One region of the Micromonospora sp. R311 genome, then DNA from elsewhere that is predicted to be linked to it. Evidence: predicted binding sites of a transcription regulator. Region 1 holds the regulator's gene; the other holds the start of a gene.
What was found. The regulator HrcA, encoded in region 1, represses chaperone genes, less so after heat shock. The targets are predictions, from matches to a motif close to GGTTNGCACNCTCNNNNNGAGNGTGCNAACC.

Region 1 (7,079 bases):
TGGCCGGCGTGACTTCACGGGCGGTACTGGTGACGGGGGGCTCGCGCGGCATCGGGCGGGCGGTGGTGCGGGCCTTCGCGGCCGGCGGCGACCGGGTGGCGATCCACCACCGGGACTCCGCGGAGCTGGCCGAGGAGCTGCGCGCGCAGCTGCCCGGCGAGGGGCACGTGGTGGTCCGGGCCGACCTCGCCGACCCGGACGCGGTCCGGGCGATGGTGGACGAGGCGGCCGGCCTGCTCGGCGGCCTGGACGTGCTGGTGAACAACGCGGGCGTGTTCGGGCCCGCCGACCCGCCGCACCCGGTCTTCGAGAGCAGCTACGAGCAGTGGCGGCAGCGCTGGCGCGAGGTGCTGGACACCAACCTGTTCGGCGCGGCCAACGCCAGCTGGTGCGCCGCCCAGCACATGCGTGAGCGGGGCGGCCGGATCGTCAACGTCTCCTCCCGGGGCGCGTTCCGGGGCGAGCCGGGCAACCCGGCGTACGGGGCGAGCAAGGCGGGGTTGAACGCGATGGGGCAGTCGCTGGCGGTGGCGCTGGCCCCGTACGGCATCGCGGTGGCCACGGTCGCGCCCGGCTTCGTGGCGACCGACATGACCAACGAGCACCTCAAGTCGCCGCGCGGCGAGGCGGTACGGGCGCAGAGCCCGTTCGACCGGGTCGCCCGCCCCGAGGAGATCGCCGCCGCCGTGCACTGGCTCGCCTCGCCGCAGGCCGAGTGGGCCTCCGGCACCATCGTCGACCTCAACGGCGCCTCCTACCTGCGCAGCTGACCGGCCCCGACAACTCTCCCGCACGCCCTTTGCTCTGCTTCACCGGACGCAACAGTTGGCGGCCGCAACCTGTGCGTGGGTTGACGCAGAGCAAAGGAGGTGCGGCAGCGGGCGCCGGGGCCGCGCCGGCCCGCCGGGCGCAGCGGCTACCAGCGGTCCAGCCGGGTCGAGAGCACGGAGAGCGCGGCGACGCCGGCCGTCGAGGTGCGCAGCACGGACGGCCCGAGCCGGACCGGACGGGCGCCGGCCTCGGTGAACGCGTCCAGCTCGGCCGGGGCGATGCCACCCTCGGGGCCGACGACCAGCACGATCTCGCCGCTGTCGGGCAGCTCGACGGTGGTCAGCCGGTCGTCGGCCTCCTCGTGCAGCACGAACGCGGCGGCGGCCCCGGCGACCCGGCGGGCCACCGTGCCGGTCGACTCGTCCGGCGCCCCGGCGACCACCGGCAGCCAGGCGCGGCGGGCCTGCTTGGCGGCCTCCCGGGCGGTCGCCGCCCACTTCTCCCGGGCCCGTACGCCCCGCTCGCCGCGCCACAGGGTCACCGAGCGGGCCGCCGCCCAGGGCACGATCTCGTCCACCCCGACCTCGGTCATCGCCTGCACGGCCAGTTCGCCCCGGTCGCCCTTGGCGATGCCCTGCACCACCACCAGCCGCGGTACCGACGCGTCCACGTACCCGCGCGAGCGGACGTCGAGCTCCAGGCTGCCCCGGCCGACGGCGGTGACCACGGCGGTGGCCGTGCCCCCGTGCCCGTCGGCGAGCAGCAGTTCCTCGCCGACGCGCAGGCGCTGCACCGTGGCGGCGTGGTGGCCCTCGGGGCCGTCGAGGGTCAGCGAGTCGGCGGTCGGCAACGACTCGACCAGGAACAGCGGTGCGGACACGTCGATCAGGCTAGCCGCCCCCGGCAGCGGCCGGGACGGCGAGCCGGCGGGTCAGGCGTGGCCGTTGAAGGCGTCGCGCATCCGGGAGAAGAAGCCGCCCTGCTTGGTCAGCTCGGCGACCTCCTCGCCCCGGGTCTTGGCGAACTCGCGCAGCATCCGCTCCTGCTCGGCGTCGAGCTTGGCGGGCGTGCGCACGTCGAGGTGGACGTAGAGGTCGCCCCGGCCGGTGCCGCGCAGGTGCGGCACGCCCCGGGCCCGCAGCCGCAGCGTGCTGCCCGGCTGGGTGCCCGGCTTGACGTCCACGGTCTCCTCGCTGTCCAGCGTCTTGATGGTCAGCCGGGTGCCGAGCGCCGCGGCGGTCATCGGCACGGTGACCCGGCAGTGCAGGTCGTCGCCCTTGCGGGAGTAGACGTCGTGCGGGCGCTCGTGGATCTCCACGTAGAGGTCCCCGGCGGTGCCGCCGCCCGGGCCCACCTCGCCCTGCTGGGCCAGCCGGATCCGCATGCCGTCCTCGACGCCGGCCGGGATCTTCACGGTCAGCGACCGGCGGGTCCGCACCCGGCCGTCGCCGGCGCAGGTCGGGCAGGGGTGCGGGATGGTGGTGCCGTAGCCCTGGCAGACCGTGCACGGGCGGGCCGAGACGACCTGGCCGAGGAAGGTGCGCTGCACCGACTGCACCTCGCCCCGGCCGCCGCACGCCTCGCAGGTGGCCAGGTGGGTGCCGGCGGCGGTGCCGGCGCCGGAGCAGGTGGTGCAGAGCACGGCGGTGTCGACGGTGATCGGGGCCTCCACGCCGAACGCCGTCTCGTGCAGGTCCAGTTCCAGCCGCAGGATCGCGTCCGCCCCGGGCCGGGTACGCGGCCGCGGCCCGCGGGCGCCGCCCGCGCCGCCGAAGAACGCGTCCATGATGTCCTGGAAGCCGACGAACGGGCCGGCGCCGCCGGGGCCTCCGGGGCCGCCCGCGCCCCCGCCGCCCGGGGCGAGCGGGTCGCCGCCCAGGTCGACGATCTGCCGTTTCCGGTCGTCCGAGAGGACCTCGTACGCGGCGTTGATGTCCTTGAACTTCTCCTGGGCCTCCGGGTCCGGATTGACGTCCGGGTGGTACTGCCGCGCCAGCTTGCGGTAGGCGCGCTTGATCTCGTCGTCGGAGGCGTCCCGGCTCACACCGAGAATGCCGTAGTAGTCCCTGGCCACTGCGTTCCGTGTCCTCATGTTCGTCTCGCGTTGCGCCGGTCGCCGGCCGGAACCGGCCGTCGGTTCTGCCTGGTCAGTTCTGGGCCAGCAGGTCGCCCACGTAGCGTGCCACGGCCCGCACCGTGGCGATGGTGCCGGGGTAGTCCATCCGGGTCGGCCCCAGCACGCCGAGACCACCGACGATCGTCGAACCCGGGCCGTAGCCGGTGCTCACCACCGAGGCGGCCCGCAGGTTGTCGATCTCGTTCTCGTCGCCGATCAGCACCCGCGTCGTGCTCGGCTCCGCCTCGCCGATGAGCTTGAGCAGCACGACCTCCTCCTCGAGCGCCTCGAGGATGGGTCGCAGCGAGCCCTGGAAGTCGAGCAGGCCGCCGCGGGTCAGGTTGGCCGTGCCGGCCAACGCGATCCGCTCCTCGTGCCGCTCGACCAACGTCTCCAGCAGCACGGTGGAGAGGGTGGCCATCGCCGGCCGCAGGGCGGGGATGGCCTCGTCGACCAGCGCCTGCACCAGCGGCGGGGTCTCCGACAGCCGGGTGCCGACCAGCTTCTCGTTGACCAGCCGGCGCAGGTCGGTGACGTCCTCGGCCGAAATCGGGCCGGGCATCTCGACCAGCCGCTGCTCGACCCGGCCGGTGTCGGCGATCATCACGAGCATCAGCCGGGTGGTGGAGATCGGCACCAGCTCCAGGTGGCGCACCGAGGAGCGGGCCAGGCTCGGGTACTGCACGACGGCGACCTGCCGGGTCAGCTGCGCCAGCAGCCGTACCGTGCGGTGCACCACGTCGTCGAGGTCGACCGCGCCGACCAGGAAGCGCTCGATCGCCCGGCGCTCGGCCGGGCTGAGCGGCTTGACCCGGGACAGCCGGTCCACGAAGAGCCGGTAGCCGCGGTCGGTGGGCACCCGGCCGGCGCTGGTGTGCGGCTGCCGGATGTAGCCCTCCTCCTCCAGCACCGCCATGTCGTTGCGGACGGTCGCCGGGGAGACCCCGAGCTGGTGCCGCTCGACCAGCGCCTTGCTGCCGACGGGCTCCTGCGTGGCGACGTAGTCCTCGACGATCGCGCGCAGGACCGCGAGCTTGCGGTCGTCGAGACCCATCCTCCCCACCTCCTGTCGCACGTCGGCCGGCGGCGCGCGGCGACCGCGCGGCACGTCCTGGCACTCGACTGTAGCGAGTGCCAGTCTACGTCGGCGGGCCCACGGACGCGATGATCAAGACGGACCACCGGTGCGCCCCGCCGGGAGGCCGGGACCGCACCGACCGATCATCCGGACAACCGGGACGATGTCGCTCTGGTGTGCCGTTGCCGGCTGCCCCTACCGTGACGTGCATGACTGAACCGCCTCGCCCACCGGGAGCCGACGGCCCCGGCGCGCCGCCGCCGGACCCGAACGCTCCGTCGGCAGTCCCCGGCCCGCCGGCCGGCGACGAACCCACCGCACCACTGTCCGGGGCGCCGGCCCCGGGCGGCTATCCCCCGCCCGGTGGCTATCCGCCGCCCATCGGTGACCAACCGCCGTCGGGCGGCTACCCTCCGCCGGGTGGCGCTCCCCCACCCGGGGGCTACCCGCCGCCCGGGGGCTACCCGCCGGGGGCCGGCTACCCGGCCGGCGGCGGCTACGGCCCGCCCACCGGCGGCTACGCCAACAACGAGGACAAGACCTGGGCCCTGATCGCCCACTTCGGTGGCGCGGCCGGCGTGATCGTCGGCGGCGGCCTGCTCGGCTGGCTGGCGCCGCTGATCGCGATGATGGTCCGCGGGCAGCAGTCGCCGACCGTCCGGGCGCACGCCGTCGCGGCGCTGAACTTCCAGCTCACCTGGACGATCGTCAGCGTGCTGAGCTGGGTGCTCACGCTGGTCACCTGCGGGCTGCTGTTCTTCGTCCCGATGCTCGTCTGGCTGGTGCCGCTGATCTTCGGCATCATCGCCGGGGTCAAGGCCAACGAGGGCGTGCTCTACCGCTACCCGATGACCTACAGCTTCACCAAGTGACCCGGGCCGGCCGCTCCCCCGGCCGGCTCCGGGGCACCACCGCCGGTGCCGAGATCGGCGACCGCCTCAGGGCAGCAGGTCGCGCACCACGGCGTCGGCGAGCAGCCGCCCGCGCAGGGTGAGCACGGCCCGCCCGGCCGCGTACTCGGGCGCGGCCAGCAGCCCGTCCGCCAGCGCCTGCCCGGCGCCGGCCCGGCCGGCCGCGTCCAGGCTGGCCAACGGCAGCCCGGCGGCGAGCCGCAGCCGGAGCATGACGTCCTCGGTGTGCGCCTCGTCGGGGGTGAGCACCTCCCGGGCCAGGCCGGGCGACCCCCCGGCGGCGAGCCGCTGGGCGTACGTCGTGGGGTGCTTGACGTTCCACCAGCGCACTCCGCCGACGTGGCTGTGCGCCCCCGGGCCGAGGCCCCACCAGTCGGCGCCGCTCCAGTAGAGCAGGTTGTGCCGGCAGCGGGCGGCCGGCGTGCGGGCCCAGTTGGAGACCTCGTACCAGGAGAAGCCGGCCGCGGACAGCGTCGCCTCGGCGGCCAGGTAGCGGTCCGCCGCGACGTCGTCGCTGGGGTACGGCAGCTCGCCCCGGCGCATCCGGGCGGCGAGCCGGGTGCCGTCCTCCACGATCAGGGCGTACGCGCTGACGTGGTCGACGCCCGCCGCCACCACCTGGTCCAGCGAGGCGGCGAAGTCCGCCGCGCTCTCGCCCGGCGTGCCGTAGATGAGGTCGAGGTTGACGTGGTCGAACCCGGCGTCGCGCGCCTCGGAGGCGGCGGCGGTGGCCCGGCCGGCGCGGTGGGTACGGTCCAGGATCGCCAGCACCCCGGGGGATGCGGACTGCATGCCCAGCGAGATCCGGGTGTAGCCGGCCGCGCGGAGCGCCTTGAGCGACTCCGGGTTGACCGACTCCGGGTTGGCCTCGGTGGTCACCTCGGCGTCGGCGGCCAGCCCCCAGGTGCGGTCGATGCCGTCCAGGATCCGGGCCAGGTCGTCGGCGGGGAGCAGGGTCGGGGTGCCGCCGCCGACGAAGACCGTGTCCACCCGCGGCGGCGGGGTGTCGCCCAGCACCCGGGCGGCGAGCGCCAACTCGGCCAGCACGGTGTCGGCGTAGCCCTCCCGGCTCGCGCCGCCGCCCAGCTCCGCCGCCGTGTAGGTGTTGAAGTCGCAGTAGCCGCAGCGGCTGGCGCAGAACGGCACGTGGACGTACACGCCGAAACCGCGCGCGCCGACCGCGCGGGTGGCGGTGGCGGGCAGCGAGCCGTCGACGGGGACGGGTTCGCCTTCTGGAAGGACGCCGGGCATGGCCACTAGTGTGCCCGCATGACCTCTCCCGACGCGCTGGTGCGGGTCGCCACGGCCCGCGGGGTGACCACCCTCACCCTGGACAGCCCGCACAACCGCAACGCGCTCTCCACTCCGCTGATGACCGAGCTGCTCGCCGGCCTCGCCGCCGCGGTCGCCGACGACGCCGTCCGGGTGGTCGTGCTGGACCACACCGGTCCGGTCTTCTGCTCCGGTGCCGACCTGAAGGAGACCGCGGCCGCGTACGCCAGCGGGACGGTGCCGGCGGGGATGCTCGGCGACGTGCTGGCCGCCGTCTGGGAGTGCCCGAAGCCGGTGGTGGCCCGGGTCGCCGGGCCGGCCCGGGCGGGCGGCCTCGGCCTGGTCGCGGCGGCCGACCTGGCGGTCTGCGCCGAGGAGGCCAGCTTCGCCTTCACCGAGGTGCGGATCGGGGTGATCCCCGCGGTGATCTCGGCGACCGTGCTGCCCCGGCTGCACCCGCGGGCGGCGACCGAGCTCTACCTCACCGGGGACACCTTCGACGGCCGCCGGGCCGCCGAGATCGGCCTGGTCACCGCCGCGGTGCCGGCCGACGGGCTGGACGCCGCGGTGGCCCGGTTCTGCGACTCGCTGGTCCGCGGCGCGCCCGCCGCGCTCGCCGGGGCGAAGCAGCTGCTGCGCCGGCCGCCCGCCGCCGACCTGCGCGCCGAACTCGCCGAGCTGGCCCGCCTCTCCACCGGCTACTTCCTCTCCGACGACGGCCGCGAGGGCGTCCTGGCGTTCCGGGAGAAGCGGCCGGCGCGCTGGGTGGCCGAGCTCGACGCGGAGGTGTCCGGCTGAACCCCGTGTGTTTGGTCGGGCGGGCCGGCGACAGGTGAGAGACCGGCCGGAACGGGAATCTTCCGCCTCACCCGACCACCGGGAGCGCAGCCCGCGGAGCGGGCGCGAACCGGTCGGACGACCCGGGCCGGCC
Region 2 (7,079 bases), on a different contig from region 1:
ACCCGGCTGACGTAGTTGCGCACGTGGCTGCCGAGGGTGGGCGCCGGTGTGACGGCGGCCGGCCCCTCCTTCTGCACGACGGTGGTGGTCACTGGACGCCTCCTGTGGTGGTCCCGGCCGGCTCCGCGCCGTGGCCGTTGCTGGCCGCGTCGGCGGGGAGGCCGAGCCCGCCGGAGCGGCCGGCGGTGATCAGCTCCACCACCTGCGAGTGGGTGATGTCGGTGGTCTTCACCTGGGCGACCATCTGGCCGAGGTAGAGCGCGGCGATCCGGTCGGAGACGGCGAAGACGTCGTTCATGTTGTGCGAGATGAGCACGACGGCCAGGCCGTTGTCCGCCAGCCGGCGGACCAGTTCGAGCACCTGCGCGGTCTGCGCCACACCGAGCGCGGCGGTCGGCTCGTCGAGGATGACCAGCTTGCTGTTCCAGAGCACCGCCTTGGCGATGGCGACCGTCTGGCGCTGGCCACCGGAGAGGCTGGAGACGTGCTGCCGCAACGACTTCACGGTGCGTACGGAGAGGCCGGCCAGCGTCTCCGCGGCCATCTGCTCCATGGTCGGCTCGTCCAGGACGAGACCGCTGCGCTTCTCCCGGCCGAGGAACATGTTCTGCACGATGTCGAGGTTGTCGCAGAGCGCGAGGTCCTGGTAGACGACCTCGATGCCGAGCGCGGCGGCGTCCCGGGGACTGTTGATGGTCACCGGCCGGCCGTCGAAGATGAACTCGCCGGCGTCGGTCGGATAGATGCCGCTGATGCACTTGACCAGGGTCGACTTGCCGGCGCCGTTGTCGCCGACCAGCGCGGTCACCTCGCCCGGGTGGGCGGCGAAGGCGACATCACGCAGGACCTGGACGGGACCGAAGCTCTTGTCGATCCCGCGTAGCTCCAGCAGTGGTGTTGCGGACACGGGGTGTCTCCTTCGGATGGAGGGGAGATCTCGGAGCCCGTCCGGCGAGTGCCGCCCGGCACGGGAGGTGAAATCCCGTGCCGGGCGGCTCGCCTCGGCGGGTGCGACGCGGGGCGTCGGTCAGCTGATGCCGGCGTCGGCGCAGAGCTTGGCGTACGCCCCGGAGCAGACCTCGTCCTTGGTCACGAAGCCGTCGGCGATCACGTCCTTGACGTTCTCCTTGTAGATCGCCTTCGGGGTGAGCAGCACGGCGGCGACGTCGCGGCCGCCCTCCGGGTCCTTGACCGTCTGGCCGGTCTCCTTCTTCTCACCCTTGGCCAGCGCGATGGCCAGGTCGGAGGCGGCCTTCGCCTCCTCCTTGATCGCCTTGTAGACGGTCATGCACTGGTCGCCGGCGAGGATGTTCTGCAGACCCTGAGGGGTGGCGTCCTGGCCGGTGACCGGGACCTTCCCGTTGAGCTTGTTCTTCTTCAGCACCGAGATGGCGGCGTTGCCCAGGCCGTCGTTGGCGGCGAGGACGCCGTCGATCTTGCCCTTGGCCTGGGTGAGCTGCTGCTCGAAGATCGTCGCGGCCTGGGCGTTGTCCCAGTCCGGCACGGAGTCGTCCGCGACCTTGGTGTACTCCTTCGAGTCGAACTTCGGCTTGAGGATCGAGTCGTACCCGTTCTTGAACAGGGTGGCGTTGTTGTCGGTCGGCGAGCCGTTGAGGTAGCTCACCGCCGGGTTCTTGACACCCTTGTCGGTCAGGCACTTGACCAGACCCTCGCCCTGGAGCTTGCCGACGGCCTCGTTGTCGAAGCTGACGTAGTACTCGGCGGAGCCGCCCAGGGTGAGCCGGTCGTAGTCGATGGTCGCCACGCCCTGCGACTTGGCCTTGTCCAGCACGGCCTTGCCGGTGCCGGAGTCCAGGTTGACGATCATCAGGGCGGTGACGCCGTTGGTGATCATCTGGTCGGCGATGGTCTGGAACTGGGTCTTGTCGCCCTGGGCGTTCTGGATGTCGTACTGGACACCGGCGGCCTTGAACGCCTCCTCCAGGAACTTGCGGTCCGCGCCCTCCCAGCGGGCGGAGGACTTGCTGTCCGGGAGGATGACACCGATCTTCGGGGTCTTGGCGCTGCCGGCCTGGTCACCGCTGCCGGACTCGTCGCCGCAGGCGGCCACGCCGCCGACGGCGAGCAGGCCCACGGCGGCGAAGGTGAGGAAGCCCTTGCGCATGTGCAGGGTCCTTTCGAGGGTGGGGGTAGGTGATGTTTTGTTGTGCCCGGCAACGTATTCCGCTCACTGACCCGACCACAAGGGTGCCGTGACGGCGAGTTTGTTGGCGGCGGTAACAATTCAGCAACGCGCCGGTAGCCGCCTGGTCACCAGGGCGGAAATCGCTCTCACGGGCATCCCGTTGGCGCTCCGCCGCCCCATCGGCACCGGCGGCACCGGCGGGGCGGGAGCGGCGTGGTGGCAAACATCACCCTGAGTTACGGAGATCGTGCGGAAGGGTGACCGGCGCCGATCCGGGGGGTGCGGGCGAAAGGTCAGCGGCCGGCGACCGGGGCGGTGTGCGCGCCGGTCAGCGCCACCAGGTCGGCCGGGGCGAGCTCGAGCTGGAGGCCCCGCCGGCCGGCGGAGACGTAGACCGTCGGGAAGTCCAGCGCCGACGAGTCGAGCACGGTGGGCAGGCGCTTGCGCTGGCCCAACGGGCTGATCCCGCCCCGGACGTAGCCGGTGGCCCGCTCGGCGACCGTACGGTCGGCCAACGCCGCCCGCTTGCCCCCGACCGCCGCGGCGAGCGCCTTCAGGTCCAGCTCGCCGGTGACCGGCACGACCGCCACGGTGAGCGCCCCGTCGACCTCGGTGACCAGCGACTTGAACACCCGCTCCGGCGGTACGCCGAGCGCCGCGGCGACCAGCGCGCCGTAGTTCGGGGCGTCCGCGGAGACGTCGTACGGATGGGTGCTGTGTGCGATCTTCCGCTTCGCCAGCAGCGCCGTCGCCGGCGTTCCCTGTCCCGCCATGACCGACAAGCTATCGGGGCCCCGGCCCGCCGGGCCACCGGATACCCCGGCCGGCCGCCGGTCGATCGGTCAGGCCGCCGGGGCGGGCTGGCAGAGCAGGACCGTCGGTGCCCCGGCCACCCGGGTCAGCACCAGGCTGGCCGAGCCGTCCCCGTCGAGCCTCAGGTCGCGGCGCAGCCGCTCCGGCTCCAGCGCCGACCCGCGCTTGAGGATCTCCACCCGGCCCACCCGCCGCTCGCGCAGCAGGGCGCGCAGCCGCTTCAGCGAGAACGGCAGCACGTCGGTGACCGCCAGGCGGCGGGCGAACGGGGTGGTGGCCGGCGCGTCGGCGTAGAGGTAGGCGATCCCCGGGTCGGCCAGCGTGGCGCCGACGGCGTCGGCCAGTTCGGCGACCAGGTGGGCGCGGACGACCGCCGGGTCCGGGTCGTGCAGGAAGCGGCGGACCGGCCCGACCGCCGCCTCCCGGTCGCCGGCGCCGGTGAGCACGTGCGCGACCTCGCCGCGCAGCACGGTGGCCCGGCGGGGGACCTCGGCGAGCCGACCGCACCAGAGCGCCGCCTCGACCAGGTCGCCGTCCACACTGACCCATTCCGCCTCGGCGCCCGCCGGGATCAGCGCGTGGTCGAGCCCGGGGGCCACCTTCACCACGGTGTACGGCATCCGCTCGGCCAGCCGGACGACGAAGTCCCACGGCGGCGAGTAGGCGTTCGGGTCGAAGATGCGCCGGCCGGTGCCCGCCCTGCGCCGCGCCGGATCGCAGAAGACCGCCTCGACCCGGCCGACGTCGAACGCGGTGGCATCACCGCACTCGACCGTGAACAACTCGGCCACTCCGGCCGCCTCCGCGTTCGCGGCGGCCATCGCGGCGGTCAGCGGGTCGGCCTCCACGCCGTACACCCGGATCCCGGCCCGGGCGGCGGCGAGCGCGTCCGCGCCGAGGCCGCACCCGAGGTCGGCGAGGGTGCGCACGCCGGCGGCCCGCAACCGCCCGGCCCGCCGGTCGGCGACCACCCGGCGGGTCGCCTGCTCCAGCCCCGGGCGGGTGAGGAACATGCCGGCGGCCTCGGGGCCGAACTTGCCGGCCGCCCGGCGGCGCAGCTCGACCTGGGTCAACGCGGCGGCGGCGAGCCCGGCCGGGACACCGGCCGTGCGGAGCGCGGACGCCGCGGCCAGCGGGTCGCCGCCGGCCACCTCGGCCGCTGCGGCGAGCGCGGCCGACCCGTCGGGCGTACGCAGCGCGGCGAGCTGGTCGAGATCCACCCGGCCATTCTGGCCGCCCAACCCGACGCGCCGGCGAGCGGGTTGGCACTCTCCTTGACGGAGTGCTAGCCGAGGAATAACCTGCGATTAGCACTCTCACCCTGAGGGTGCCAGCTTCCGGACCGCTCGGTCCGGGCGCTGAACGCCAGGCGGACCGGCACCCGCGACGACGGCCCCGCCCGGTGGCATGTGGCAGATTGACGCTGGTCGGCTCGCCGACCGGCAACGAAACCAGTACCCCAGGAGGGTATGCCCGTGACTACCGCGACCAAGGTTGCGATCAAGCCGCTCGAGGACCGGATCCTGGTCCAGGCGAACGAGGCTGAGACCACCACGGCGTCGGGCATCGTGATCCCCGACACCGCCAAGGAGAAGCCGCAGGAGGGCACCGTCCTCGCTGTCGGCCCGGGGCGCGTCGACGACTCCGGCAACCGGATCCCGGTTGACGTCAAGGTCGGCGACACCGTCATCTACTCGAAGTACGGCGGCACCGAGGTCAAGTACGCCGGCGAGGAGTACCTGGTGCTCTCCGCCCGCGACGTCCTCGCGGTCATCGAGAAGTAAGCAACCGATCAGTGACGCTGCCCCGGTCCGGCTCGCCGGGCCGGGGCAGCGTCGCTTCGAAGGGACATTCATGGCGAAGATCCTGAGCTTCTCGGACGACGCCCGGCACCTGCTGGAGCACGGTGTCAACGCCCTCGCGGACGCGGTCAAGGTCACCCTCGGCCCGCGCGGGCGCAACGTCGTCCTGGACAAGAAATTCGGTGCGCCGACGATCACCAACGATGGTGTGACCATCGCCAAGGAGATCGAGCTCACCAACCCGTACGAGAACCTCGGCGCGCAGCTGGTCAAGGAGGTGGCGACCAAGACCAACGACGTCGCCGGCGACGGGACCACCACCGCGACCGTGCTGGCCCAGGCGATGGTCCGCGAGGGCCTGCGCAACGTGACCGCCGGGGCCAACCCGGCCGGCCTCAAGCGGGGCATCGACGCGGCGGCCGCCAAGGTCTCCGAGGCGCTGCTCGGCCGGGCCGTCGAGGTCGCCGGCAAGGAGTCGATCGCGCACGTGGCGACGATCTCCGCGCAGGACGCCACCATCGGCGAACTGATCGCCGAGGCGATGGAGAAGGTCGGCCGCGACGGTGTCATCACCGTCGAGGAGGGCTCCACCCTGCACACCGAGCTGGACGTGACCGAGGGTCTCCAGTTCGACAAGGGCTTCATCTCGCCGAACTTCGTCACCGACGCGGAGGCGCAGGAGTCGGTCCTCGAGGACGCGTACATCCTGATCACCACGCAGAAGATCTCCGCGATCGAGGAGCTGCTGCCGCTGCTGGAGAAGGTCCTCCAGAACAGCAAGCCGCTGCTGATCATCGCGGAGGACGTGGAGGGCCAGGCGCTGTCCACCCTGGTCGTCAACTCGATCCGCAAGACCCTCAAGGTCTGCGCGGTCAAGGCCCCGGGCTTCGGTGACCGGCGCAAGGCGATGCTGCAGGACATGGCGATCCTCACCGGCGCCGAGCTGGTCGCCCCCGAGCTGGGCTACAAGCTCGACCAGGTCGGCCTGGAGGTGCTCGGCACCGCCCGGCGCGTGGTCGTCGACAAGGACAACACCACCATCGTCGACGGCGGCGGCCAGTCCTCCGACGTCGCCGACCGGGTGGCCCAGATCCGCAAGGAGATCGAGGCCTCGGATTCCGAGTGGGACCGGGAGAAGCTGGCCGAGCGGCTGGCGAAGCTCTCCGGCGGCATCGCGGTCATCAAGGTGGGCGCGGCGACCGAGGTCGAGATGAAGGAGCGCAAGCACCGCATCGAGGACGCCATCGCGGCGACCAAGGCCGCGGTCGAGGAGGGCACCGTCCCCGGCGGTGGCGCCGCCCTGGCGCAGATCCTGCCGGTGCTCGACGACGACCTCGGCTTCACCGGTGACGAGAAGGTCGGCGTCTCGATCGTGCGCAAGGCGCTGGTCGAGCCGCTGCGCTGGATCGCCCAGAACGCCGGCCACGACGGCTACGTGGTGGTGCAGAAGGTCGCCGGCAAGGAGTGGGGCAACGGCCTCGACGCCGCCGCCGGCGAGTACGTCGACCTGGTCAAGGCCGGCATCCTGGACCCGGTGAAGGTGACCCGCAACGCGGTCACCAACGCCGCCTCCATCGCCGGCCTGCTGCTCACCACGGAGAGCCTCGTGGTGGAGAAGCCGGCGGAGCCGGAGCCGGCCGCCGGTGGCCACGGCCACTCGCACGGCCACGGCCACGGCCACCAGCACGGCCCGGGTTTCTGACCCGGTAGCACGACCCGGACCGGGGCACACCGTCACGCCGACGGTGTGCCCCGGTCGCCTGTCCGGCCCGGAACCGCCACCGCCCGGGATTACGGAACGCTGACGCGGCTACCGGCCGCGCGGGTCGGTCGGAAAGACTGGCCCGATGAGCACGACGACGCGCCGGTACGCCGCCCTGGCCGGGTTCACCGCCGCCGCGGTGGCGATCGGCACCGCCGAGGTGGTGGCGGTACTCACCGGCCCCCGCTCGGCTCCGCTGGTCGCGGTCGGCGGGCTGGTCGTCGACACCGTGCCCGAGCCGCTCAAGCAGCTCGGCATCGCGCTGTTCGGCAGGTACGACAAGATCGCCCTGCTGATCGGGACGGCGCTGCTGCTCGGCGCGGTGGCCGCGCTGCTCGGCGTGCTGGCCGTCCGCCGGCTGGCGGTCGGCCTGGCCGGCATCGCCGCCTTCGCGGCGCTCGGGGTGGTCGCCGCGCTGACCCGGGCCGGCGCCGACCTGGCCGACGCGCTGCCCTCGCTGCTCGGCGCCGGGGCGGGTGCGCTGGTGCTCTGGCTCTTCCTGACCGGCCCGCTGGAACTCGACCCGTGGCCCTGGTCGCCGCCGACGCCCCTGCCG

Region 2: groES (co-chaperone GroES) is a predicted target of HrcA. The motif match lies at 4,265-4,295, and genes of this name have one in related genera.

Annotation. Positions count from the first base shown of each region.
Region 1 covers NZ_JBSWCE010000030.1:33,063-40,141, forward strand. The annotation lists gene AC1WTP_RS24230 (SDR family NAD(P)-dependent oxidoreductase) at 9-770, shown strand; gene AC1WTP_RS24235 (16S rRNA (uracil(1498)-N(3))-methyltransferase) at 917-1,651, opposite strand; gene dnaJ (molecular chaperone DnaJ) at 1,703-2,845, opposite strand; gene hrcA (heat-inducible transcriptional repressor HrcA) at 2,919-3,941, opposite strand; gene AC1WTP_RS24250 (DUF4870 domain-containing protein) at 4,175-4,837, shown strand; gene hemW (radical SAM family heme chaperone HemW) at 4,904-6,127, opposite strand; gene AC1WTP_RS24260 (enoyl-CoA hydratase-related protein) at 6,146-6,946, shown strand.
Region 2 covers NZ_JBSWCE010000005.1:206,772-213,850, forward strand. The annotation lists gene AC1WTP_RS06140 (sugar ABC transporter permease) at 1-92, opposite strand, end outside; gene AC1WTP_RS06145 (ATP-binding cassette domain-containing protein) at 89-907, opposite strand; gene AC1WTP_RS06150 (sugar ABC transporter substrate-binding protein) at 1,028-2,125, opposite strand; gene ybaK (Cys-tRNA(Pro) deacylase) at 2,440-2,919, opposite strand; gene AC1WTP_RS06160 (THUMP-like domain-containing protein) at 2,989-4,179, opposite strand; gene groES (co-chaperone GroES) at 4,429-4,743, shown strand; gene groL (chaperonin GroEL) at 4,814-6,463, shown strand; gene AC1WTP_RS06175 (molybdopterin-dependent oxidoreductase) at 6,609-7,079, shown strand, end outside.